Regions from separate parts of the Bradyrhizobium sp. SZCCHNPS1003 genome, predicted to be linked through region 3. Evidence: predicted binding sites of a transcription regulator. Region 3 holds the regulator's gene; each other region holds the start of a gene.
The links. Region 3 encodes LexA, which represses DNA repair genes until DNA is damaged. Its sites were predicted from a motif close to TGTTCNNNNTGTGTTCNG; they were not measured.
Positions count from the first base shown of each region.

Region 1: the regulator LexA is predicted to act here: its motif matches at 3,125-3,142, upstream of QX126_RS23300 (DNA recombination protein RmuC).
Region 2: the regulator LexA is predicted to act here: its motif matches at 2,499-2,516, upstream of QX126_RS27505 (YifB family Mg chelatase-like AAA ATPase).
Region 4: the regulator LexA is predicted to act here: its motif matches at 2,160-2,177, upstream of recA (recombinase RecA).

Region 1 is NZ_JAUHIU010000014.1:147,598-153,566, forward strand. Features, by position in the region: gene QX126_RS23280 (methyl-accepting chemotaxis protein) at 1-389, opposite strand, end outside; gene truA (tRNA pseudouridine(38-40) synthase TruA) at 544-1,281, opposite strand; gene fmt (methionyl-tRNA formyltransferase) at 1,399-2,334, opposite strand; gene def (peptide deformylase) at 2,476-3,003, opposite strand; gene QX126_RS23300 (DNA recombination protein RmuC) at 3,173-4,405, shown strand; gene QX126_RS23305 (AmpG family muropeptide MFS transporter) at 4,522-5,904, shown strand.
Region 2 is NZ_JAUHIU010000019.1:133,021-138,989, forward strand. Features, by position in the region: gene QX126_RS27495 (PAS domain-containing hybrid sensor histidine kinase/response regulator) at 1-455, opposite strand, end outside; gene QX126_RS27500 (hypothetical protein) at 584-811, opposite strand; gene QX126_RS27505 (YifB family Mg chelatase-like AAA ATPase) at 914-2,452, opposite strand; gene QX126_RS27510 (DUF2336 domain-containing protein) at 2,685-3,755, shown strand; gene QX126_RS27515 (outer membrane lipoprotein carrier protein LolA) at 3,775-4,608, opposite strand; gene QX126_RS27520 (DNA translocase FtsK) at 4,732-5,969, opposite strand, start outside.
Region 3 is NZ_JAUHIU010000003.1:315,115-321,083, reverse strand. Features, by position in the region: gene QX126_RS07380 (ComEC/Rec2 family competence protein) at 1-1,131, shown strand, start outside; gene QX126_RS07375 (hypothetical protein) at 1,526-1,966, opposite strand; gene lexA (transcriptional repressor LexA) at 2,226-2,924, opposite strand; gene glp (gephyrin-like molybdotransferase Glp) at 3,131-4,342, opposite strand; gene QX126_RS07360 (LysR family transcriptional regulator) at 4,575-5,528, opposite strand; gene QX126_RS07355 (MBL fold metallo-hydrolase) at 5,613-5,969, shown strand, end outside.
Region 4 is NZ_JAUHIU010000036.1:8,596-14,564, reverse strand. Features, by position in the region: gene QX126_RS32975 (DUF6894 family protein) at 1-49, opposite strand, end outside; gene QX126_RS32970 (hypothetical protein) at 1,415-1,708, opposite strand; gene recA (recombinase RecA) at 2,269-3,357, shown strand; gene QX126_RS32960 (DUF1835 domain-containing protein) at 3,655-4,734, shown strand; gene gcvP (aminomethyl-transferring glycine dehydrogenase) at 4,713-5,969, opposite strand, start outside.

The DNA.
Region 1 (5,969 bases), on a different contig from region 3:
TTGGCCTGCGCGACGGCATCGAGAGCGGCCCCGCGCGTCGCACGCAATTTCTGTTGGATCGAGTCCAGCGCGGCGGTGTCTTCACTCAGCAGCGCCAGGCTGCGCGCCTTGGCGAAGGCGTCGTCAGAGCCTTGAAGTATCTTCTGCAGCGCGGCCAGCTCATCGGCCGTCGCCGGATTCGGCGATGCCAGGCGCGGATTGACCATGGCGCGCTCGAGGTTCAGCTTTTCCGGCAGCCGCAGCATGGCGGCCAGCAGCTGGGTATCACGGCCTGCCGTCCTCGCGGCCTGCAGCGAGGTCAACTGCTGCCAGGCGAACAACATGGTTGCGAGCAGGCCGATGACGGCCCCGAGCAGCAAAGAGAGCAGGAAGACTTGACGAATGCGCACGATCGACCTCGCTGGACAGCAGCCTGAGGTCCGGATAGCAGCGAGGGCTTCAATTTGGAGTTAATGAATCCTGTTCCTTACTCCCGAAACGACTACTCATTAGGACAATCATTGGCAGCTAGTAGCGATTCGCGGGTTCCACTGCAGAACGATCTCAATAGTCGACCTTCATGAGATAGAGGCCTTCCGGCGGGGCGACGACGCCACAGGCGGCGCGATTGCGCGCGGCGAGCGCGGCGGCGAGATCATCGGCGCTCCAGCGGCCCTGCCCGACCCACACCAGCGAGCCAACCATCGAGCGCACCTGGCTGTGCAGATAGGAGCGTGCGGAGGTGAGGATGGTGATGGCATCGCCGTCCCTGACGACGTCGAGCTGATCGAGCGTCTTCTCCGGCGATTTTGCCTGACATTCCGTGTCGCGGAAAGTCGTGAAATCATGCTTGCCGATCAGCCGCTGGGCCGCCGCGTGCATCGCGTCCGAGTCGAGCCGCTGCGGCACGCGCCAGACGCGGCCGACCTCGAGCGCGAGATTGGAGCGGCGGTTGACGATGCGATAGCGATAGTGCCGCCTGCGGGCGGAGAAGCGTGCTTCGAAGGTGTCGGGGACGATCTCGGCGTTGAGCACCGCGATCGGGTTGGGCCGCAGATGCGCGTTGAGCGCGTCGCGCAATTTGTCGGGCCGGAATTCTTTCTCAACGTCGCAATGCGCGACCTGACCGGTGGCGTGGACGCCGGCATCGGTGCGCCCCGAGCCATGCACCCGGGTCGGCACGCCACAGGTCGCCTGCACCGCCGCTTCGAGCGCGCCCTGCACCGACGGCAAGGTCGCCTGCAGTTGCCAGCCGCAGTACGGCGCGCCGTCATATTCGATGGTGAGCTTGTAGCGGGGCATCTGACCCGATCGAGTTTTGCCGTCATTGCCGGGCTCGACCCGGCAATCCATCCCTGGACGAAGCTTGTTCTTGAGATGGATGCGCGGGTCAAGCCCGCGCATGACGAGATGAGGTGGTCAGCCGAAACGCAGGCCCGGCGCGATACGGGTGCCGCGCAGGAAATCCGCGGCCTTCATGGGACCCTTGCCGGCGCGCTGTAGCTCGGTGACGCGGATGGCGCCGTCGGCGCAGGCGATGGTGAGCTGCTCGTCAAGAACGGCGCCCGGCTCGCCCCCGCCGTCGGCAAGCGCGCAGCGCAGGATCTTCAAGCGGACCGCTTCGCCATCAAGCGTGAACTCACTCCAGGCGCCAGGAAATGGCGACAGGCCGTGGATGTGCCGCAGCACCGCGTGGGCCGGCTTCGTCCAGTCGATCCGCGCCTCGGCCTTCTCGATCTTGGCGGCGTAGGTGACGCCTTCCTCTGCCTGCTTCGTCAGCGTCAGCCCGCCGCGCTCTAGCGCCGCCATCGCGCGCACCATGAGATCGGCGCCGATCCGCGACAGGCGGTCGTGCAGATCGGACGCCGTCATCGCGTCGGTGATCGCAAGGCGCTCGGCCATCGCGACATCGCCGGTGTCGAGCCCGACATCCATCTTCATCACCATGACGCCGGACTCGGCATCACCCGCCATGATCGCGCGGTTGATAGGCGCGGCACCGCGCCAGCGCGGCAGCAGGGAAGCGTGGAGATTGTAGCAGCCGAGCTTGGGCGCATCGAGAATGGCTTGGGGAAGGATCATGCCGTAGGCGACGACCACGGCCGCATCGGCCTGATGAGCCTGAAACTCGGCCAAGGCCTCCTCGGTCTTCAGCGTCTTCGGCGTGAACACGGCAATGCCGAGCCGGCGCGCCTCGGTCTCGACCGGCGTCGGCTGCAGCGCGAGGCCGCGGCGGCCGCCGGGTTTCGGCGCGCGCGTATAGACCGCCGCGATCTCGTGGCCGTGGCCGGCGAGTTCGAGCAGGGTCGGCACGGCGAAATCCGGCGTGCCCATGAAGATCAGGCGAAGCGGCATCTGGTGGAAGATCCTGCATTGCCGAATCCTCCGCGTCATGGCCGGGCTTGTCCCGGCCATCCACGTCGAGCTGCCTGTAACGCGCGGCGAGACGTGGATGCCCGGGTCAAGCCCGGGCATGACGGAGGAGAGAGTTGATCGTTACTCGCTGGCGCGCTTGGCGGCCTTGGTGAACTTCTTCATCACGCGGTCGCGCTTCAGCTTCGACAGATAGTCGATGAACAGCACGCCGTTGAGATGATCGATCTCATGCTGGATGCAGGTGGCGTAGAGCCCCTCGGCATCCTCCTCGCGGACCACCCCGTCGAGATCGATGAACCGCACGCGCACGCGCGCCGGCCGCTCGACCTCCTCGTAATATTCGGGGATCGACAGGCAGCCTTCCTCGTAGACCGACAGCTCGTCCGACTTGGCGACGATCTCCGGATTGATGAAGACGCGCGGCTCGCGCTTGCCTTCCCCGTTCGCGTCGGGCTTGGCCAGATCCATGGTGATGACGCGCAGCGGCTGCGCGACCTGGATCGCTGCGAGCCCGATGCCCGGCGCGTCATACATGGTCTGGAACATGTCGTCGACCAGCTGCCGGATCTCCAGCGTGACCTTCTCGACCGGCTTGGACACCAGCCGCAACTGCCGGTCCGGCAGGATGATGATTTCTCTTAGGGACATGGCGCGCGATTTAAGCCGCGGAACCGGCGGGGTCAATGTGATGGCTCGCGGTTAAGACTTCACTAACCATGAATTTCAACGTTTCGTTAACCATGATTCTTAACGTGCCCTTAACCATAATTGTTCTCTCTTCGTTCGCGAGCTTGCGCGAATCGGATAGACGGGGGTGATGACCGTCAGCCAATCCCTCAATCCTGTCGTCGTCATCATCGGCGACCTGCCCATCAGGGCGAGCGATGCGCTGATCGGATTCGGCGTACTGGTGCTGCTACTGCTCGTGATCATCGTGGCCGCCGTGGCCCGCTCCGGACGGCGCGGCGCGGAGCTCGCCGCCCAGCAGGCGATGCGGGCTGACGAGCTCGAACAACGGTTCGGCGAGATGATCCGCGTCCAGAGCGAGGCCTCCGGCCGGGTCGACGCGATGGCCCAGCTGCTCGCCGGCCGTCAGGTGGACCTGGCCCGCAGCGTGAACGAACGGCTCGATGCGGTCACCCACCGCGTCGGACAGTCGATGGAGCAGAGCACGCGCCACACAATGGATAGTCTGCGCGTGCTGCACGAGCGCCTCGGCATCATCGACAACGCCCATCGTGATCTCAGCGAGCTGACGACGCAAGTGACGACCTTGCGCGACGTCCTCGCCAACAAACAGTCGCGCGGCGCCTTCGGCCAGGCGCGCATGGAGGCGATCGTCCAGGACGGGCTTCCGAAGGGCAGCTACGCGTTTCAGCACACGCTCGCCAGCGGCAAGCGGCCCGACTGCGTCGTGTTCCTGCCCGATTCGCGACCGCTGTGCATCGACGCCAAGTTTCCGCTGGAAGCCGTGACCGCACTGCACGACGCCGTGACCGAGGAGGAGAAGCGCGCCGCGGCGCAGCGGCTGCGCACCGACGTGCTCCGCCACGTCAATGACATTGCCGAGAAGTACCTCGTGGTCGGCGAGACGCAGGACACGGCGCTGATGTTCGTGCCGTCGGAATCGGTCTATGCCGAGATCCATGACGGCTTCGACGACGTGATCCAGAAAGCCTATCGCGCGCGCGTCGTGCTGGTGTCGCCGTCGCTGCTGATGCTCGCGATCCAGGTCATGCAGCAGATCATGAAGGATGCGCGCATCCGCGACGCCGCCGACCAGATCCGCAACGAGGTGATCCATCTCGGCGACGATCTCGGCCGCCTGCGCGAGCGCGTGCTCAAACTGCAGAAGCATTTCGGCGATGTCGGCGAGGACATCCGCCAGATCCTCATTTCCGCCGACAAGATCGAGAAGCGCGCCGCCCGCATCGAGGAGCTCGATTTCAGCAAGCAGGATTCGCCGGTGGACTCACCACGCATCGCTCCGGCTGCGGGGACGACGCCGGACCTGTTTCCTCTTACGGGGCGCATGCAGGCCGGAGAGTGATCGTTGGCTGCGTCTGTTGCATGAGAGGGCAATCCAGACAAGATTGTCATCGCCCGGTCAAGCCGGGCGATGACGGCCGTGTTTGTGGTGCTGTCGAAATCTGTTACCACCCGGTCATGACTGCACCCGACACCGCTTCCGAGATCACCGCGACCGCCGCAGAGTCCGCCGCCAAACCCGCCCCCACCTGGCGCGAGAGCATGGCCGTCTACTTGCAGCCGCGCGTGCTCGTGGTGCTGTTCCTCGGCTTCTCGTCGGGACTGCCGCTGGCGTTGTCCGGCTCGACGCTTCAGATCTGGATGCGTGAGCTCGGCGTCGATCTCGGCACGATCGGGCTGTTCGCCCTCGTCGGGACGCCGTACACGCTGAAATTCCTTTGGGCGCCGCTGGTGGACGCGCTGCACGTGCCGCTGCTCACGCGCGCGTTTGGACGGCGGCGCGGCTGGCTGGTATTCGCACAGCTGCTCTTGATCGGCGCCATCCTGCTGCTGGCGCTCACCGATCCGGCACATGCGCCGTTCATGGTGGCGCTGGCCGCGCTGCTGGTCGCCGCGATGTCGGCGACCCAGGACATCGTGGTCGATGCCTTCCGCGTCGAGAGCCTGCCGGAGAGCGAGCAGGCCGCGGGCATGGCGGCGTATGTCGCCGCCTATCGCATCGGCATGCTGGTCTCGACCGCCGGCGCGCTGGTGGCGGTCAGTGCGTTCGAAACCAGCGGACTGTCGCGGCCATCGTCCTGGATGTGGGGCTATGTCGCGATGGCCGGACTGGTGCTGATCGGCACGATCACGGCCCTCGCGGCGACCGAGCCGGCCCAGTCGCAGCAGGCGGAGGCCGCGATGGGTGCGGACACCGCGCTCACCCGCGTGATGCATGCGGCTGCCGGAGCCTTCGTCGAGTTCCTCGGCCGACGTGATGCGCTCACGGCGCTCGCCTTCGTCGTGCTGTTCAAGTTCACCGACGCCTTCTCCGGCACGATGACCGCGCCGTTCGTGATCGATCTCGGCTTCAGCAAGGTCGACTACGCCGCGATTGTGAAAGGCGTGGGCCTCGCCGCGACGCTCGCCGGCGGCTTTGCCGGCGGCTTCGTCGCGCGACGCTATTCGCTCGCGACGAGTCTCTGGATCGGCGGCATGGTGCAGGCGCTGGCGAACCTCTCGTTCTCCTGGCTTGCGATCGTCGGAGTCAATCAATGGGCACTGGCGCTGGCGATCTCGGCGGAAAACTTCACCAGCGCGGTCGGCACCGTGATCTTCGTCGCCTATCTCTCCGCGCTGTGTCAGAACCCGCTGCACACCGCCACCCAATATGCACTGCTGACCGCGCTCGCCGCGGTCGGGCGCACCTATTTGTCGTCAGGCGCCGGCTACGTGGCGAAGGCGACCGGCTGGCCGCTGTTCTTCGTGATCTGCGTGCTGGTCGCGATCCCGAGCCTCGTGCTGCTCGCCTGGCTGCAGCGGCGCGGACATTTCGACCAGTTGGGGCCAGTGAAGGTGTAGCTGCCGCCTCACATTCGACCGTCGTCACCCACCACCGGGTGTCGTCTTCGACGAGCCCGATGACA
Region 2 (5,969 bases), on a different contig from region 3:
GCGCTGCCGAGCAGCTTGTCGCGATCGAGGCCGGCGATCCGGCAATAGGCGTCGTTGACGAAGATGATGGTGCCGCCGTGCTCGCGCATGACGATGAGATCGCCCTGCTGCTCGAACAGATTGCGGGCGCGCTGCTCGGCTTCCTGCAGCTCCCAGTTCCGGTCGGCCAGCACTTCGTTGTGGAGCGCAATCTTGTGCATCTTCCTGGCGACGAAGCGCAGCCGCATGCTGAGCGTGGCCAGGCCGACGCAGGCGAGCGCGAACAGGAAGCTGGCTCCGATCGCGAACGTGTGTGGGTTATAGCCGGAGTTGTCGGAGATGCTGGCCTTGATGAAGCCGTACGCGCCGCCGAAGCCAGCGGAGAAGATCATCAGCGAGCGCAGGATCGCGAAGATGGTGCGATGACGGCGCATGAACCGGCGTAGCCGTAGCCTGACGTGAAAAATCGGTCCCATCTCGATCACCCCCGACGATTTTCGATCCCAATGTCATGGCCGGCCCGCACCATGCGGCGTCGGTATTGCTGAGACTTTGAAAGGTCGTGCACGCGCGATTCTGCCGTGCAGAGATGGTGAACCGGGCGTTAGCCCGGCTCACAGAACCGGATCGGTCGGTGATGAGGCGTGGTTGCGCGCGCGGGATCATCGGTGAAGTCGACATGGAGATCGGCGTGAAAGGGCGCGGAGCCGAGCGAGACGCTGTCGGCACCGACGGCAATGCAGGGCTGCGGGGAGGGCGCCAATTCGAGTCTGGCAATGACCGCCGCCGCGATCAGCGGCACGGCCGAGACGAGGACCTTGAAACGCAACATGATACGCACCGACGCGGAAGGCCTGATGACGGAACGCGGGCCCTATGGTTGTCGGAGCGTAAAGAGAAGTCGTTACCAGAGTGTTGAGGGGGCGGGGCGCCTTTACGCCGCATGGCGATTGTCCTCCGCCAGCGCGCGATACGACAGCGCCTCGGCCAGATGCAGCCGGCCGATCGCCTCGGCGTGGTCGAGATCGGCGAGCGTCCGCGCCACGCGCAGCACGCGGTGATAGCCGCGGGCGGACAGCCGCATCGTCTCGGCGGCTTCGCGCAGCAGCTTCTGGCCGGGCGCATCGAGCCTGGCGATCTCGTCGAGCACGGCGGCCGGCGCCTCGGCGTTGGTACGGATGTGCGGCAGGCCGGCTTTGGCGTAGCGGGCGCGCTGCAGGTCGCGCGCGGCCGCGACGCGGGCCGCGACCTCGGCCGAGCCTTCCTTGGAAGGCGGCAGGATCAGGTCGGCGGCGGTGACCGCGGGCACCTCGATGCGCAGGTCGATACGGTCCATCAGCGGGCCGGAGATGCGCATCTGATAGTCGGCGGTGCAGCGGTCGATGCGGCCGCGTTTGCAGGCGTAGCCGGGCTCGAAGGCATTGCCGCAGCGGCACGGATTCATCGCCGCCACCAGCATGAAGCGGGCAGGGTAGGTGACGCGGTGGTTGGCGCGCGAGATCGAGACCTCGCCATTCTCCAGCGGCTGGCGCAGCGAATCCAGCACCCGTGGATCGAACTCCGGCAGCTCGTCGAGGAACAGCACGCCCTGATGCGCCAGCGAGATCTCGCCGGGGCGGGCGCGCAGGCCGCCGCCGGTCAGCGCCGCCATGCTGGCGGAATGATGCGGGCTGCGGAACGGCCGGCGTGACGTCAGCGCGCCGCCCTCGATCTCGCCGGCGACCGAGGCGATCATCGAGACTTCCAGCAGCTCCGCCGGCGACAGCGGCGGCAGGATCGAGGGCAGCCGCGCCGCCAGCATCGACTTGCCGGCGCCGGGCGAGCCGATCATCAGCAGATGATGCCCGCCGGCGGCCGCGATCTCGAGCGCGCGCTTGCCGCTCTCCTGGCCCTTGATGTCGCGCAGGTCGAGCAGGCTTGCGGGTGCCTCCTGGATCTTCGGCTGCGGCCGCGACAGCACCTGCGTGCCCTTGAAATGGTTGGCGATCTGGATCAGCGAGCTCGCCGCGATGATCTGCAAGTCCGGGCTCGCCCATGCCGCCTCGGCGCCGCAGGCGGCCGGGCAGATCAATCCTTCCTCGCGCGCATTGGCGCCGATCGCCGCCGGTAGCACGCCGGCGACTGGCGCGATCGAGCCGTCGAGGCCGAGCTCGCCGAGCACGGTGAAGCCGCCGAGCGCATCCGGCGGAATGGCGCCGATCGCGGCCATCAGCCCCAGCGCGATCGGCAGATCGTAATGGCTGCCTTCCTTCGGCACGTCGGCCGGCGCGAGGTTCACGGTGATGCGCCGCGCCGGCAGCGCCAGGCCCGAGGCGATCAGCGCCGAGCGCACCCGCTCGCGCGCTTCCGACACCGCCTTGTCCGGCAGGCCGACGATCGCAAACGCCGGCAGGCCGGGTGCGACCTGGACCTGCACGTCGACCGCGCGGGCCTCGATCCCCTCGAAGGCGACGGTGGAAACGCGCTGGACCATGATGCCCCTCCCAGCGACCAAGCTAGCGGAAGCAGGGATTGTTCGCAAGAACAATACAGGAACACGGTCGTTGCCACGCTCTGTTGCAGTCCATTAACGACAGCCGCGCGGGTTGCAGCTCCGTCCGCCGGGCTTAACGCCCCTTTAGTCCGGCCTTCGCATTCTTCCTCAATTGATGATCGACCCGCGCCTCCGTCAAAAGCCGAGGGAGGCGCCCAACGAGGGACGTGCGATGCCTCCAGCGCCTGCGGCAGCTCCGACCGCCAAGACGCCCGCCGGTGATGCGCGGACGGTGTCCGAGCTCGCCACCGACTTGCTGCGCCGGACGACCAGCCTGTTCCTGGCCGGTCCGCGGCCCGCATCGGACGAGCAGCTCGATCTCTACGATCAGATGTTCGCTCGGCTGATGCCGCAGGTCGCGACCGAGCTGCTGGCCGAGCTGAGCATGGCGCTCGCCGGCGTGGAGCGCGCGCCTTACGCCACCGCGCGGCTGCTCGCCGTTCACCCCGAATTGCGCGTCGCCGGGCCGATGCTGGCCAAGGCGGCGGTGCTGACCGAGCGCGACTTCGCCGAATTCATCCGGACCGGCAGTCCGGCCCATCTCGTCGCGCTCGCCAGCCGACGCGGCATCGGCGACAGCCTCACGACGCAGCTGATCGCACGCGGCTTTCCGGCGGTGCGTATGGCGCTGGCACAGAACCTCTCCGCCCGGCTGTCCGAGGATGGCTATCGCAGCCTGTTCAAGATCGCCGAGCGCGACGAGGATCTCGCCGAAAAGCTCGCGCTGCGCACAGATCTGCCGGCCAAGCTGTCGCGGGCCTTCGTCGCCGCGGCCAGCGAGGGCGCCCGCGCCCGCTTCATCAAGGCCGCGCCGCCGGCGACCCGCGCCACCCTGCAGGCGACGCCGACCCGCTCGCCCGGCGCGGCAATGCGCGCGATCTGGGATTATCAGCAGGTCAAGGCCGAGGTTGCCGCCCTCAGCCGCACCGGAAAGCTCGGCGACTCCGCCGTCAACCGCTTCTGCGCCACCGGCGATTTCCCTGCCGTGATCGCAGCGCTGGCGCTGCTCTGCGTCGTCACCATCGAGACGATCGAAGCGCTGCTGGAGGAGGATCGTCTCACGGATCTGCTGCTGGCCTGCAAGGCGGCGCGGCTGAGTTGGGCGACGACGTCGATGATCCTGCGCGGCCGGCCCGGCTGCGACGTGCTTCCGGCCGATGACCTCGAGGAGGCGCGCAAGCGCTTCGAGAAGCTTGCACTGTCCGAAGCGCAATGGAAGGTGCGCGGCCTCGAATCGCGCTGAGCGAGCGCGAGAGGCGGCGTCAGCCCGGCGGCGTGCTCGGATAGGCCGTGAAGTCGATCTTGAACATCGCCGGATCGAGCTTCTTGGTCGTATCGAGATTGTAGACGGCAATCGTGGTGTCGTAGCCCTGCGGATCGGTCACGGTCCACTGCTTGAGCTGGCCGTCCTTGACGCCGAGCATCAGCATCAGCCGGCTGGTGCCGATCAGCGCCTGCTTCTCCTCGATCGTGATCGTGACGTAGAGGTCGTCGGCCGCGACCGCGATCACGTTGGTGTCCTTGAGCAGGTCGATGCGGTCCGACAGCAGATAGCGCAGCGGCGTCTGCGACAGCGGGTAGACGTCCTGGGTCGCGAGCTTGCGGTCGCGCACGACCAGCGAGGAGCCGTCGGCGATGATGTCGATCGGCGTCGGCGGCTCGTATTCGAAGCGGACCTTGCCCGGCTTCTGGATGTAGAAATCGCCCTTGGTCTTGCTGCCGTCCGGGCCGACCTGGACGAAGTTCCCGACCAGCGTCTGCAGCGACGACAGATAGGCGCTGACCTTGGCCGCCTGCGCCTTCTGGTTGGCGTCGAACGAGGTGAAGATGCTGGCCGGCACGTTGCGCCGGGGATCGGGAATGATCGGATTGGGCGGGGCGGTCTGGGTGGTCGAAGGGCTCTGGCCCGAGCGCTGCTGGTCGGAGGCGCTGAGCTGGGAGCCGCTCTTCGGGCCTGATTTCGGAGCCGGCGTGCCCTGCGCGGCGGCGTGACCGGACGCACCGGCGACAGAGCATGTCGTCACGGCGCAGGCGACCAGCCAGGCGCAGATCCGGCGCCCGCGCGAAGCTGCGTGATACGAAAACGTGCTGTTCAACAAGGAGCTTTTCAAAACGACGTCCTGAGTTTTACGCGTTCTATCCCGGATCGGGCGGGCAGCGTGATCGTAATCGCGTGAAGATCGGGCACCGAAGCGGCGTTTCTGCGGCCATCGGGGCCGTCAGAATCCGCCTTCCTCCTCGGGCACCAGGATCTCGCGCTTGCCGGCGTGGTTGGCCTGGCCGACGATGCCTTCCTGTTCCATCCGCTCCATCAGTGAAGCGGCCTTGTTATAGCCGATCTGCAGCCGGCGTTGAATGTAGCTGGTCGAGGCCTTGCGGTCGCGCTTGACCACCGCGACCGCCTGGGAGAACAGGTCGTCGCCGCCGCCGCCCATGCCGGTGGCATCGAACACGGCGCCATCCTCCTCGCTCGGCTCCTCGGCGGTGACCGCCTCGAGATATTCCGGCGAGCCCTGTGCCTTCAGGTGCTTGACGACCTTCTCGACCTCCTCGTCGGAGCAGAACGGGCCGTGCACGCGGCTGATGCGGCCGCCGCCGGCCATGTAGAGCATGTCGCCCTGGCCGAGCAGCTGCTCGGCGCCCATCTCGCCGAGAATGGTGCGGCTGTCGATCTTGGAGGTGACCTGGAAGGAGATGCGGGTCGGGAAGTTCGCCTTGATGGTGCCGGTGATGACGTCGACCGACGGGCGCTGCGTCGCCAGGATGACGTGCAGGCCGGCGGCGCGCGCCATCTGGGCGAGGCGCTGCACCGTGCCCTCGATGTCCTTGCCGGCGACCATCATCAGGTCGGCCATCTCGTCGACGATGATGACGATGTAGGGCAGGGGATCGAGGTCGAGCTTCTCCTCCTCGTAGATCGCCTTGCCGGTCTCCTTGTCGAAGCCGGTATGGACGGTGCGCGTCAGCTCCTCGCCCTTGGCGCGCGCTTCGCCGAGACGGGCATTGTAGCCGTCGATGTTGCGCACGCCGAGCTTGGCCATCTTCTTGTAGCGCTCCTCCATCTCGCGCACGGCCCATTTCAGCGCGACGACGGCCTTCTTCGGATCGGTCACGACCGGCGTCAGGAGATGCGGAATGCCGTCATAGACCGACAGTTCGAGCATCTTCGGGTCGACCATGATCAGCCGGCACTGGTCCGGCCGGAGCCGGTAGACCAGGCTCAGGATCATGGTGTTGATGGCGACCGATTTGCCCGAGCCGGTGGTGCCGGCGATCAGCATGTGCGGGGTGCGGGCGAGATCGATGATGATGGATTCGCCGCCGATGTTCTTGCCGAGGCACAGCGGCAGCTTGGCGACGCTCTCGGTCGCCTCCTTGGCGACGAGCAACTCGCGCAAATACACCTTCTCGCGATGCGCGTTGGGCAGCTCGATGCCGATGGCATTGCGGCCGGGCA
Region 3 (5,969 bases):
ACGCTCGCGGTCGCGGCGATGATCGTGCTGATCGCGGCACCCGAAGCGCTGGTGCATCCGAGCTTCCAGATGTCGTTCGCGGCGACGCTCGGCCTGGTCGCGCTGGTGCAGTTCGGCCTGCCCAAACTGTTTGCGACGCCGGACAGCTCCACGGCGCAGCGCATCGCGCTGTGGGGCGGCCGCGAGCTTGCGATGCTGCTGCTGGCCTCGCTGATCGCGGGGCTTGCGACCACGCCCTATGCCGCGTTCCACTTCCATCGCGTCACGCCCTATGGCGTGCTCGCCAATCTCGCGGCGATGCCGGTGGTTTCGGTGCTGGTGATGCCCGCCGGACTGCTCGGCCTGCTGGCGGCGCCGTTCGGGCTCGACGGTCCCTGGTGGACGCTGATGGGCCTCGGCATCGACTGGATGATCGCGGTGACGCGCTGGGTGGCGGCGCTGCCTGGCGCGGTCGGGCGCATCCCGGGCTTCGGCATCGGTCCGCTGATCCTGGCCAGCCTCGGCGTCATCCTGATCGGCCTGCTGCGCACACCGCTGCGCTGGTCGGGTGCCGTCGGGCTCGTGGTGGCCACCGCGTGGGCCGCCACGACGCCGCTGCCCGATGTCCTGATCGCCGGCGATGGGCGTGCGGTGGCGGTGCGCGGTCGTGACGGACGCCTGCATGTGATGCGCACCGGCAAGGACGTGTTCGCCACCAAGGAGTGGCTCGCGGCCGACGCCGATGCCCGGCTGCCGGCGGATTCATCGCTCGCCGATGGCGTCTCCTGCGACGAGGCGGGCTGCGTGGTCGCGATGGCCGACGGCCGATTCGCCGCCTTGACCCTGCGCGCCGAGGCGCTCGACGATGATTGCGCCCGTGCCGCGCTGATCGTCACCACGCGCGCCGCGCCGTCATCCTGCGCGGCGGCCGTCATCGATCGCCAGCGCCTGCAGCAGCAGGGCGCCTTGATGCTGGTGCAGCGGGGCACCGGCTTCTCCGTCACGCCGGTGCGCGCCGGCGGCACCGACCGCCCGTGGTGGCCGGCGCCCGCCGAGGCCGGCGAGTTCGACACGACGCTGACGCCGCGTGCGCCGGTGTCGCGGCTTCAGGACGCGACGCCGCCGGAGACGGAGCAGGGCGAGCAGGATTGAGCGCCGGAGCTCGAACGTGCTGAGATGATACAACGTGCTGAGATGATACTCGGTGGCGTCGGGTCCATCGAACAGCGAGGGACCTTCGACCAGCGTGAACGCAGCGCCCGGATATCGTTGCCAGACGGCGATGTCATCAACCGTGACCGTTAGCCATCCGAACGGAAGCATGTAGCGGCCGGGCTCGGTGATCCGGTCGGCCTTGTTCCAATCGATCTTGTTGACCGCGGCGGCAAGCTCCCCCGGCACACAATGCCGGCCGAGGGATGTCGTTCCTATTCGATGCGATGCCGGAGCGTGAGGTTCGCCCGAAAGGACCTTGCGCTTGCAGAAACCAAATCTCCCCCGGCCGAAAGCTCGCTCATGACCGAGAGAAATGCGGACGCGCAGGCGCTCAGGTGATGCTGATGCGGCGAATCGGTGTGGCCTGCGAAGCCGGAACGTCCTCCGCCATGCCCGGGCGGCGCTCGGCCGGCTGCTTGCTGACCGGCAATTGTAGCACGGTGACGCGCTGGCCCTCGCAGAGCTGGGTCACCAGCACGTGGCGGCCGTCGGCGAATTCGATCGCGTCGTGATGGCGATCGGGGATGTGCGTCTCGATGCTGTTGAACTTCGCGACGCGCTCGCGGATCGTCCGGGTCCAGAGCCAGCGGCTGTCGTAGCGGACGTCCTCGACAAATGCCAACTCGGTGCCGGGCAGCATGCAGACTGCGACGGTCGGCTCGCTCTCGAGGGCGAAGCCGCGGGTGGCGGTGCCGCGAAACGTCGTCGAGATCAACGTCTCGCCGACCTTGGCGGGACGGGACGCAACCGCATGGAGGCTGTAGTCACACATCGGATCGCTCCTCGTTGAGAGATAGCCGACCCACGCTCCCCCCGGACAGGCGCAGGCCTCTATCAGAGTGGACATCGATGGTGATGTTAGCGCGCGCTTCACGGCAATTCTGCGCTGATCTGCACCGCGTGCGCCCGCGGGCGATCACAAGCGTTTGAGCATGCCGCGCTGCACATCCTGAGGTGCATTCGCGCGTGACCAATTTCGATCGGCGGAGAAGCGCGTGCGCTCGCCGCCGATCGACCGATCGCGTCCGCGATCAGTACTTGCGATACAGCCCGACCAGCTTGCCTTGGATCTTCACCCGGTTGGGCGGCAGGATGCGCACCTCGTAGGCGGTGTTGGCCGGCTCCAGCGCGATCGATGCGCCGCGGCGGCGGAAGCGCTTCAACGTCGCTTCCTCATCGTCGATCAGCGCTACCACGATGTCGCCGGTGTCGGCGGTCTCGTTGCGCTGGATCAGCGCCATGTCCCCGTCGAGGATGCCGGCATCGACCATGGAGTCGCCGCGCACCTCAAGCGCATAGTGATCGCCGTTGCCGAGCATGTCGGCAGGCACGCTGATGGTGTGGCTGCGCGTCTGTAGCGCCTCGATCGGGGTACCGGCGGCGATGCGGCCCATCACCGGCACTGCGACGGGGCGCTCGCCATCGTCCAGCGCGGGAGTGCTGGTGCGCACCTTGCCGAGATTGCCCTCGATCACCGATGGGGTGAAGCCGCGGCGGTTGTTGGCGGCCTGTGACAGCTCGGGCAGCTTGATCACCTCGATCGCGCGGGCGCGGTTGGGCAGCCGGCGGATGAAGCCGCGCTCCTCGAGCGCCGTGATCAGGCGATGAATGCCGGACTTCGAGCGCAGATCGAGCGCATCCTTCATCTCGTCGAAGGACGGCGGCACGCCGGCTTCCTTGAGCCGCTCGTTGATGAACCGCAGAAGTTCGTACTGTTTGCGCGTCAGCATCTCGACCTGGTCCCCAGTTTGTTGTCGTCCGAGTCCAGGAGCTGCGCCTTGAGCACAAACCGGCTGAGAGCGCCTTGGAGTCGGACCATCATCGCGTCGCCCGCAACATACTAAAAACAAATCATGAACGGACACTATATGTTCGATGTGTGTTCCGCAATCCTTAAATTGTAGTGAACGGACCGGGCTTTGCCGGGGGAAACGGCCTAGCTCGGCAGGCGCAGGATCTCGCACGGGCTGCCGGCGGCGGCCTTCGGCGCATACGCCCGCCGGATCACCAGCGCCTGCGAGAGCGCGAGATTGCCGAGCAGCGACGAATCCTGCTGCGTCACCGGCGTTGCGATCAGGGTGCCGTCGGCGCGCTCTTCGAGCTGCGCCCGCAGATAGTCCTCGCGCGAATCGTTCGCCCCGAGCTCGCGGCCGAGCAGGGCGGTCTCGCGTGGCATGCGAGCTTCGTCACGGCCGAGCAGCCGCCGAATCAGCGGCACCAGGAACAGGATGGCGCAGACATAGGACGACACCGGATTGCCGGGCAGTCCGATCACCCTCATGTCGCCGAGCCGTCCGTGCATCATCGGCTTGCCCGGCCGCATCGCGATCTTCCAGAACGCCATCTCGATGCCCTCGGCTTCGAGCGCCTGCTTGACGAGGTCGTGATCGCCGACCGAGGCGCCGCCGGTCGTGATCAGGATGTCGGCCTTGGCCTCGCGCGCCCGCCGGATCCCGGCGACCGTGGCCTCCATCGTATCCGCGGCGATGCCGAGATCGATCGGTGTCGCGCCCTCGCTGCGCACCAGCGCCCGCAGGGCGTAGCCGTTGGAATAGACGATCTGGCCCGGGCCGGGCGTCGAGCCCGGCATCACGAGCTCGTCGCCGGTGGCGAGCAGCGCCACCTTCGGCCGGCACCGCACCGGCAGTGCCGGATGATTCATGCTGGCCGCCAGCGACAGGTCGCGGTCGCTGAGCCGGCGGCCCGCCTTCAGCAGCACCATGCCCTGGTGGAAGTCGACGCCCGCGGGCCGAATGTGCCGGCCCTTGATCGCGGCCTCGGTGATGACGACGTGGCCATCTTCGGCGATCGTGTCCTCCTGGATCACCACCGCGTCGGCGCCCTCAGGGACAACGCCACCAGTGAAGATGCGCGCCGCCTCGCCGGGTCCGACCACGCGATCGAACGGCCGCCCCGCCGCGACCTCGCCGATCACCCTCAGCCGCACCTTGGCCTGGGCTGCGTCCGCCGCGCGTACGGCGTAGCCGTCCATCGCCGACATCGCCTCGGGCGGCTGCGTCCGCAGCGCCGCGAGGTCGCGGGCCAGGATGCGGTGATGGGCCTCGTCCAGCGTCACCAGCTCCTCGGCCAGCGGCTCGGCGCCGGCGAGCACGGCGGACAACGCATCGGACACCGGCATCAGGGCCATGAGAGTTCCTTCGGACGGAGACGGCAGATCGAATGAGTCGCCTTCTAACCGAACGCGCACAGCGCGGCCAAGGGCCTAGGCCGCTCCCTGCGTTCTGACCGTCTGATGTTGGCCGCGTCCGGGCCGCTGCCTCACGATCGCGCGAGAAACCCTGCAATCAGTGCGCAGAAGGTCGACCGCAGTGCCAAGGCGTTGGCCGATGCGCCGTTCCGATTAGCTCCCGCCCCGCGTTCTATCCAGCAGCCGCGCGACAGGCGGCGCGCTCGGTCGTGTGCAGGATATCCGCCACCATGTTCCGCAGCCAGACCGATGCTGCATCACGATCGAGCTGCAGCGGCCAGACCATCGAGACGGCCGGCAGCCGCAGCTTCAACGGCGCGGGACAGAGCGTCAGCCCAAATCGCGGCCCGTAGAGCTTTGCCATCCTGGTCGGTATCGTCGTGATCACCGGTGATGCGGCGACCGTCGCCAGCACGCTGAGGAATTCCGAGGAGGCTGAGACCACGTTGAGCTCGGTCCCGATCTCATCCAGCGCCGCCTCCAGACAGCCCTGCAGGCTGTTGGTCAGCGTCACCAGCGCGTGCGGAAGCGACAGATAGTCGGCGAGGCTGATCGGCGTTTTCATCGCGATGCGCTTTGGATTGTAGACGCAGCTCAGCGCCTGCTCGAACAGGAGCTGGGATCTGTGCCGCTGTGCGACGGCGTCGAAGCAGCCGACCGCGACATCCAAGGCTCCGTCGTCGAGCAGGCGATGCACTTCGTTGCGCTCGGTCGGCCGGCTGAGAAGCCGCACGCCGGGCGCCGTTCGACGGAGCACCGCGGTGAGCTCGGGGATCAGCAGCAGCTCGACCTCACTTGAAAATCCCAGGCGGATGGTGCGCTGCTCGGTCGCCGGGTCGAACTCCGGTGCGGCATGCAGCGCTGCCTGCATCTGCCCCAGCGCCGCCCGAACCGGCCCGGCGAGCACCGCAGCCTTTGGCGTCGGCTGCATGACGGCGCCGACGCGGACGAACAGCTCGTCCTGCAGCAGCACGCGAAGCGTCGACAGCGTATGGCTCATCGCAGGCTGACCCACCTTGAGGCGTGCGGCCGCGCGCGTCACGCTGCGCTCCTGCATGAGCGCGTCGAACGCGACCAGCAGATTGAGGTCGAAGGAGCGAAGATCGAAGTGATCGATGGACTGCATGAGCTGGATCGATTTGAGGAATGTATGACCTAGTCCTAGATCTCGGCCCAGACAAGACCACCGTTCGGATCGAGGCCGCCAGACATGCAGGACATCACGACCTATCGCGTCGGAGACGCCACCATCACCAAGATCTTCGAGATCGGCCTCGATGCGGTCGAGGGCGAGTTTTTGTTTCCGGGCGTAGAAGCAGACAGCATCGTTCGGGAACGAGGCCAGGTGGGGCCGGGATCGGTCGATCCGCACACGGGATCGTTGCGCCTGAGCATCCATAGCTGGCTGGTGCGGACGCCGGAGCGGGTGGTCCTGATCGACACGGCCACCGGCAATGACAAGGAGCGGCCCGGCGCAGCAGTTCTGCATCGCTTGAACGAGCCGTTTCTCGACCGGCTGCGGGCGGCCGGCGTCGCCCCTGGCGATGTCGATCTCGTCCTGATGACG
Region 4 (5,969 bases), on a different contig from region 3:
ACGCGCCTGAGAAGTGGCCGTTACGGATACGAAAGAAATAGAGCGGCATTGCCAAAACCGGTGAGCCCTGACCGCCCCAGGCCGCTGGGTTTGATGTACGCATCGCAAATGGAAGCGCAAAACCCCCTCGGATCAATTCCGGTAAAATACGGTCGGTCGCGCTGTCCGTTGAGCTGATTGCCGTTGAGGATGTGCGGCGCAATCGGACGGATTGCGGGCCAACGAATGAGCCTCGGAGAATGAGCCTCGGACCGCCGCGGTCCGAGGCTCGGCGTCAACGTCGTAGCTTCCCAGCGAGGGCAGTTCGGCAATGACGTAATTAGACTAGTGCGAAACTAGTAGGCGTGCCTTGCGTCAGATCAAGGTTGCCATCTCGATCAATCGCCGTGGGACGCGCGCCTAGCTGTGATCGAAGATTCGTTCCGGCACGACTGTCAGTCGGTAGGCGATCTGCGTCGCGCCGTCGACCAGTTCCAAGAGTTCATCGCAAGCCGGACAACGCCTCTCTCCCGCGGCGCCTTGCTGCGAGTGAAGCTCGATCCTTTGAAGGCCGGCCCTGCAGGACGGGCAGGTCACGTCATCTCTTGTCATCGCCAATATGAAGCGCAACGCCAGCGATCCGTTCCTCGACATCACGACAATGACGGGGGGATGCATCCCGAGCGGAGCTATCAACGTCGAAAGCCCCGGACGTCGTCCGGGGCTTTCTTTCGGCGCGGATGGTTTCAGGGCCGTGCGCCTACGGGTGACGGAGCCTGCAAATGTTGTAGCTGGCAGGCTACAAGGGATCGGTCGACGGCACACCACGGGCGATACACCAAAGGCGATACACCACTGACAATGTGCGGCGACATCATCGCAACGAACAAACAAATCCGGGGCTGATCAAAAATTTGCTCAGACGTACGACAACCACGATTCTATAACGCAACCCAAAGTTTATGACAATGGTTTGTGGCTTGAAGATGTCGTGAGCGCCGCGTGCTGCGTGATGCGGATCACGCCGGCTTCCATTCGGCCCACTCATTCGCCCGGTCATAGGGGGCTGCGCGAACGGCCCTCGTGGCTCCCTCTGGCATGGCACGAGACAGCGTCCTGGGGTTCGCCGTTTCATCTGTCGCTCCGTCATATGGCGGCCGTCGAGCTGTTCGCGCGCCGGCCATTGCTCCGGTCGGAACGCAGGGTGCCATTCCGATCCAGATAGCCGCGGCAGATCCGCGGACACTTCTGTTGCGGAACTTCATGGCCGGACACAGCTTGCGCGCGGCCGAGCATTGCATGCGCATCTGCATCGAAACCGTGCGCCTGCACGCACGATGAGCCGAACAAAAGCAGAAGAGGCGAGGGAACTTCGTTCCTGTCAGGAGAACCCCGGAATGTGCGATCTACGCACGCGTGTAGGAGTTTGGTAGTTTCAAGGGAAAGACCTGACGAGCACGATCGGTCCAACGATCGCGGCGTTGAAGTCGGCCAGGTCTTCGCTGGGAATCCAGTACTCGAGATGCTCGCGGCCGCCGGCCTCGCGCACCTCGTAGTTGTCGATGAAGCCTCGCAGGATCGCGAAGCGTAGCACATGGCCGCGGCCGCTCGCCGGCACGTTCCAGTCCCGTGCGATCTTCACGGCATAGTCCTCGGTCAGCACCGGGTAGAAGATCGGCTGCTCAGGAAGGCGCGGCGGAAACGCACGCATGCCCGACGCCTCGATCAACGCAAGCTCCTTTGGGCCGACGGGGCGCCACAACGTGAGGGTCTGTTCCTTGTTGGATCCGGTCATGCTGGTCCCGAAAATTGGAAGCGGTGTGCGATGCCCACAGAGAAGGACCAGCAGGATGATAGGGCAAAGCCGAGACGACACTAACAACTTATAATTGAGTCGACGTCTGCCGCAGGCGTGGGAAGCGAGGTTGGAGCGCTCGGACAGGCTGGTCGTCATTCGCGCGATCGCCGGTCGGCGGCTGCGCCGCTCGCGCACATGGCTTCCGCCTCCAGCCGGATCAGGATCCTTTCGCGGTCGCCGTCATCCAGCACCCCGTACTTCGCTTCTGGGCGCGCTGATCGGGCAGCGCTCCCTCGCTGCTGCTCGGTGGACTGCGCGCCGGCCCCCGAGTGGCAGGCGTGTTCCCGCGGTTGTCAGGGGGCTGAGAGCGGTGATTGTTGAGAAGAACATATTGCGAACAAAGAACGGATGGAGTACATTCACCTCAAGATTGCTGGCCGACCTCGTTAACCGTTTGTCCATCTCGCGAATCCCCGCCATAAGGAGCGCCAATGTCCGCCACCGCCCTGCGTATCGTCGAAGGTTCCTCAATGGATAAGAGTAAGGCGCTCTCTGCTGCGCTGTCCCAGATCGAACGTCAGTTCGGCAAGGGTTCGGTGATGAAGCTGGGCAAGAACGACCGCTCGATGGATGTCGAGACGGTGTCGACCGGCTCGCTCGGGCTCGACATCGCGTTGGGGATCGGCGGGCTGCCAAAAGGGCGGGTGGTCGAGATCTACGGGCCGGAATCATCGGGCAAGACCACCTTGGCGTTGCACACGGTGGCCGAGGCGCAGAAGAAGGGCGGCATCTGCGCCTTCATCGATGCCGAGCACGCGCTCGATCCGGTCTATGCGCGCAAGCTGGGCGTCAACATCGACGAGCTGCTGATCTCGCAGCCGGATACGGGTGAGCAGGCGCTGGAAATCTGCGACACGCTGGTGCGTTCGGGGGCGGTCGACGTGCTGGTCGTCGACTCCGTCGCGGCGCTGGTGCCCAAGGCCGAGCTCGAGGGTGAGATGGGCGAGTCGCTGCCGGGCCTGCAGGCCCGCCTGATGAGCCAGGCGCTGCGCAAGCTGACCGCTTCCATCAACAAATCCCACACCATGGTGATCTTCATCAACCAGATCCGCATGAAGATCGGTGTGATGTATGGCTCGCCGGAAACCACCACGGGCGGCAACGCGCTGAAGTTCTATGCCTCGGTGCGCCTCGACATCCGTCGCATCGGCGCGATCAAGGAGCGCGATGAGGTGATCGGCAACACCACCCGCGTCAAGGTGGTGAAGAACAAGCTGGCGCCGCCGTTCAAGCAGGTCGAGTTCGACATCATGTATGGCGAGGGCGTGTCCAAGATGGGCGAGATCCTCGATCTCGGCGTCAAGGCCGGCATCGTCGAGAAGTCCGGCGCCTGGTTCTCCTACGATAGCCAGCGTCTCGGGCAGGGACGCGAGAATTCGAAATCGTTCCTCAAGGCCAATCCGGACATGACTGCCAAGATCGAAGCCGCGATCCGCCAGAACTCCGGCCTGATCGCCGAGCAGATCCTGGCCGGCAATGCCGAGCGCGACGCCGACGGTGAGGAGCCGGCGGAAGAGTAGGGGTACGGCGGCGGCGGGCGCCGTGGACGTTGAGTTGCCGACGTTCCAGCGCCCGTTTGCAGATGTGTGGTGCTCTGCCGAAATCTGCGGCTGCTGCATTCCCGAATGCAGCGAGTGGGCGTTTCTGAGCGCCGGATACGATCTTCAACGCGAATAACTGAAAGCGCGTGCGCGGACGAGCGGACCGGATCCGCGCGGCGGCACCGGGATTTCCGACGCCGATCCTGGGCGCCGGGAGCCGATCGCGAATATGTTGATAGCGCCTTGAGGCAATCGGGCCGTGCCGGAGCCAACAGCATGACGCGTTTGATTCTAGCGGCCGATGATCCGAGCGCCGGAGCGCTTCGGAGGGGCGGCTTTGCCGACCTGGTGGTGCCAATTCTCCATCGTTTCGTGTGGGGACCGCTGCCATCCGATGCCGAATTATCGGCGTATCTCGTCCAGCGCACCACGCGACGGAAGCGGGGGCATTGGTTGGATTTCGCCTCGCGTAGCGACGTCATGGCGGCCGGCGGGCGGAATCACAGTTTTCTCGAACTTGTTGACCGCTGCGATAGCGTCGAGCTGTGGATGGGGACCCGTCCGAATGACCAGTTGGTGCCGATCTGGCTCTTGGATTATCTGCGCCATCACGCGGAGATCGCGACGAAGATCGTATTGCGGCATGTCGATGTACCGCTATTCGATGCCCCGGCCGGGCGACTCGCCGGTCGGACCATTGCCGGCGTAGAGCTCGCACGTGAGCATCTCGACCTGGGTCATCTGGCATGGCGGGCGTTTCGGGCGCCGACGCCGCAAGCCTGGTTCGATCTGTTGAAGCAGGATCTCAGTGCACTGCCGCAGCTTCGCCGCTGCGTGCAGGAGATGCTCGATGAGCTTCCCGGTGTTGCGACGGGCCTCGGAGCATCGGAGCTAAGAATCCTCGAATTGCTGTCAGCCGGCTATCAGCACCCATTCGACCTGTTGCCGCATCATCAGGATCGCTTTCAACGGCGCGTCTATGACTATTGGGAAGGAGGCACGTTGCTCGACGGTCTGGCGCTCGCGCCGGTGCCTGCAATTTCGGGCCTCGCCGAATCGCCATTCTCGGTCGAGATGCACGACAGCCGTGAACGCCTCGAGCGCTACAGGGCCAGCACGCTGTCGTTGACACCGCTCGGCAAGGCAATCCTCGCCGGCGAGGAGGATTTCAGCAGCCAAAATCCGATCCGGCGCTGGTGGGGTGGCACCGAATTGATCAACGCCAATCTCTGGCGTTGGCATGCGGTGCTCATCGCTCCGGACCCTACCACGCCTCACGTCATTGATTGTCGCGAGCCGTGGCGCCCGATCCCTTGGAGCATGCGTGAGGAGGCTTACTCCGCCGCCTGGGCGTAGTCCGCCACCGGCGGGCATGAGCACACCAGATTGCGGTCGCCGTAGACGTTGTCGACGCGGCCGACCGGGCACCAGTACTTGTCGGTGCGCGAGGTGCCCGCGGGGAAGCAGCCCTCGCTGCGCCGGTAGGCCCTGTTCCAATCGTCGTCGGCGATGTCGTGCACCGTGTGCGGCGCGTGGCGCAACGGTGAGGCCTCGATTCCGAAGCGGCCCTGCTCGACCTCGGCGATCTCCTGGCGGATCGCGATCATGGCGTCGCAGAAGCGGTCGAGCTCCGCCTTGGACTCCGATTCCGTCGGCTCGATCATCAAGGTGCCCGCCACCGGGAAGCTCATGGTCGGCGCATGGAAGCCGTAGTCGATCAGTCGCTTGGCGATGTCGTCGACGGTGACGCCGCTGCTCTGCTTGAGCGGCCGCGGATCGATGATGCATTCATGCGCGACGCGGCCGCGCTCGTTGCGGTAGAGCACCGGAAAATGCGCATCGAGCCGCGCCGCGACGTAGTTGGCATTGAGGATCGCGATCTCGGTGGCGCGGGTCAGGCCGTCGCCGCCCATCAGCAGCATGTAGATGTAGGAGATGGTCAGGATCGAGGCGGAGCCATACGGCGCCGCCGAGACCGGCCCGATCGGATGCGCGCTCGCGCCATCGGTCGCAAGGTGACCGGGCAGAAAGGGCGCCAGATGCGCCTTCACGCCGATCGGCCCCATGCCCGGGCCGCCGCCACCATGCGGAATGCAGAACGTCTTGTGCAGGTTGAAATGGCTGACATCGGCGCCGTAATCTCCGGGTCTGGAGAGGCCGACCTGCGCATTGAGGTTGGCGCCGTCGAGATAGACCTGTCCGCCGTGGGCATGGACGATGTCGCAGATGTCGCGGATGTGCTCCTCGAACACGCCATGCGTCGAGGGATAGGTGATCATGATGGCGGCGAGCTTGGCGCTATGCGCTTCCGCCTTGGCCTTGAGATCGGCCAGATCGACATTGCCGCCTGCATCGCAGCCGACCACGACCACCTCCATGCCGGCCATGTGCGCCGAGGCCGGGTTGGTGCCGTGGGCGGAGGAGGGAATCAGGCAGATGGTGCGATGGCCCTCGCCGCGGGCGGCGTAGTAGCCGCGGATCGCCAGGAGGCCGGCATATTCGCCCTGGGCGCCCGAGTTCGGCTGCAGCGACACGGCATCATAGCCGGAGATGCGGCACAGCCAGTCGGTCAGATCGGCGAACATCGTATG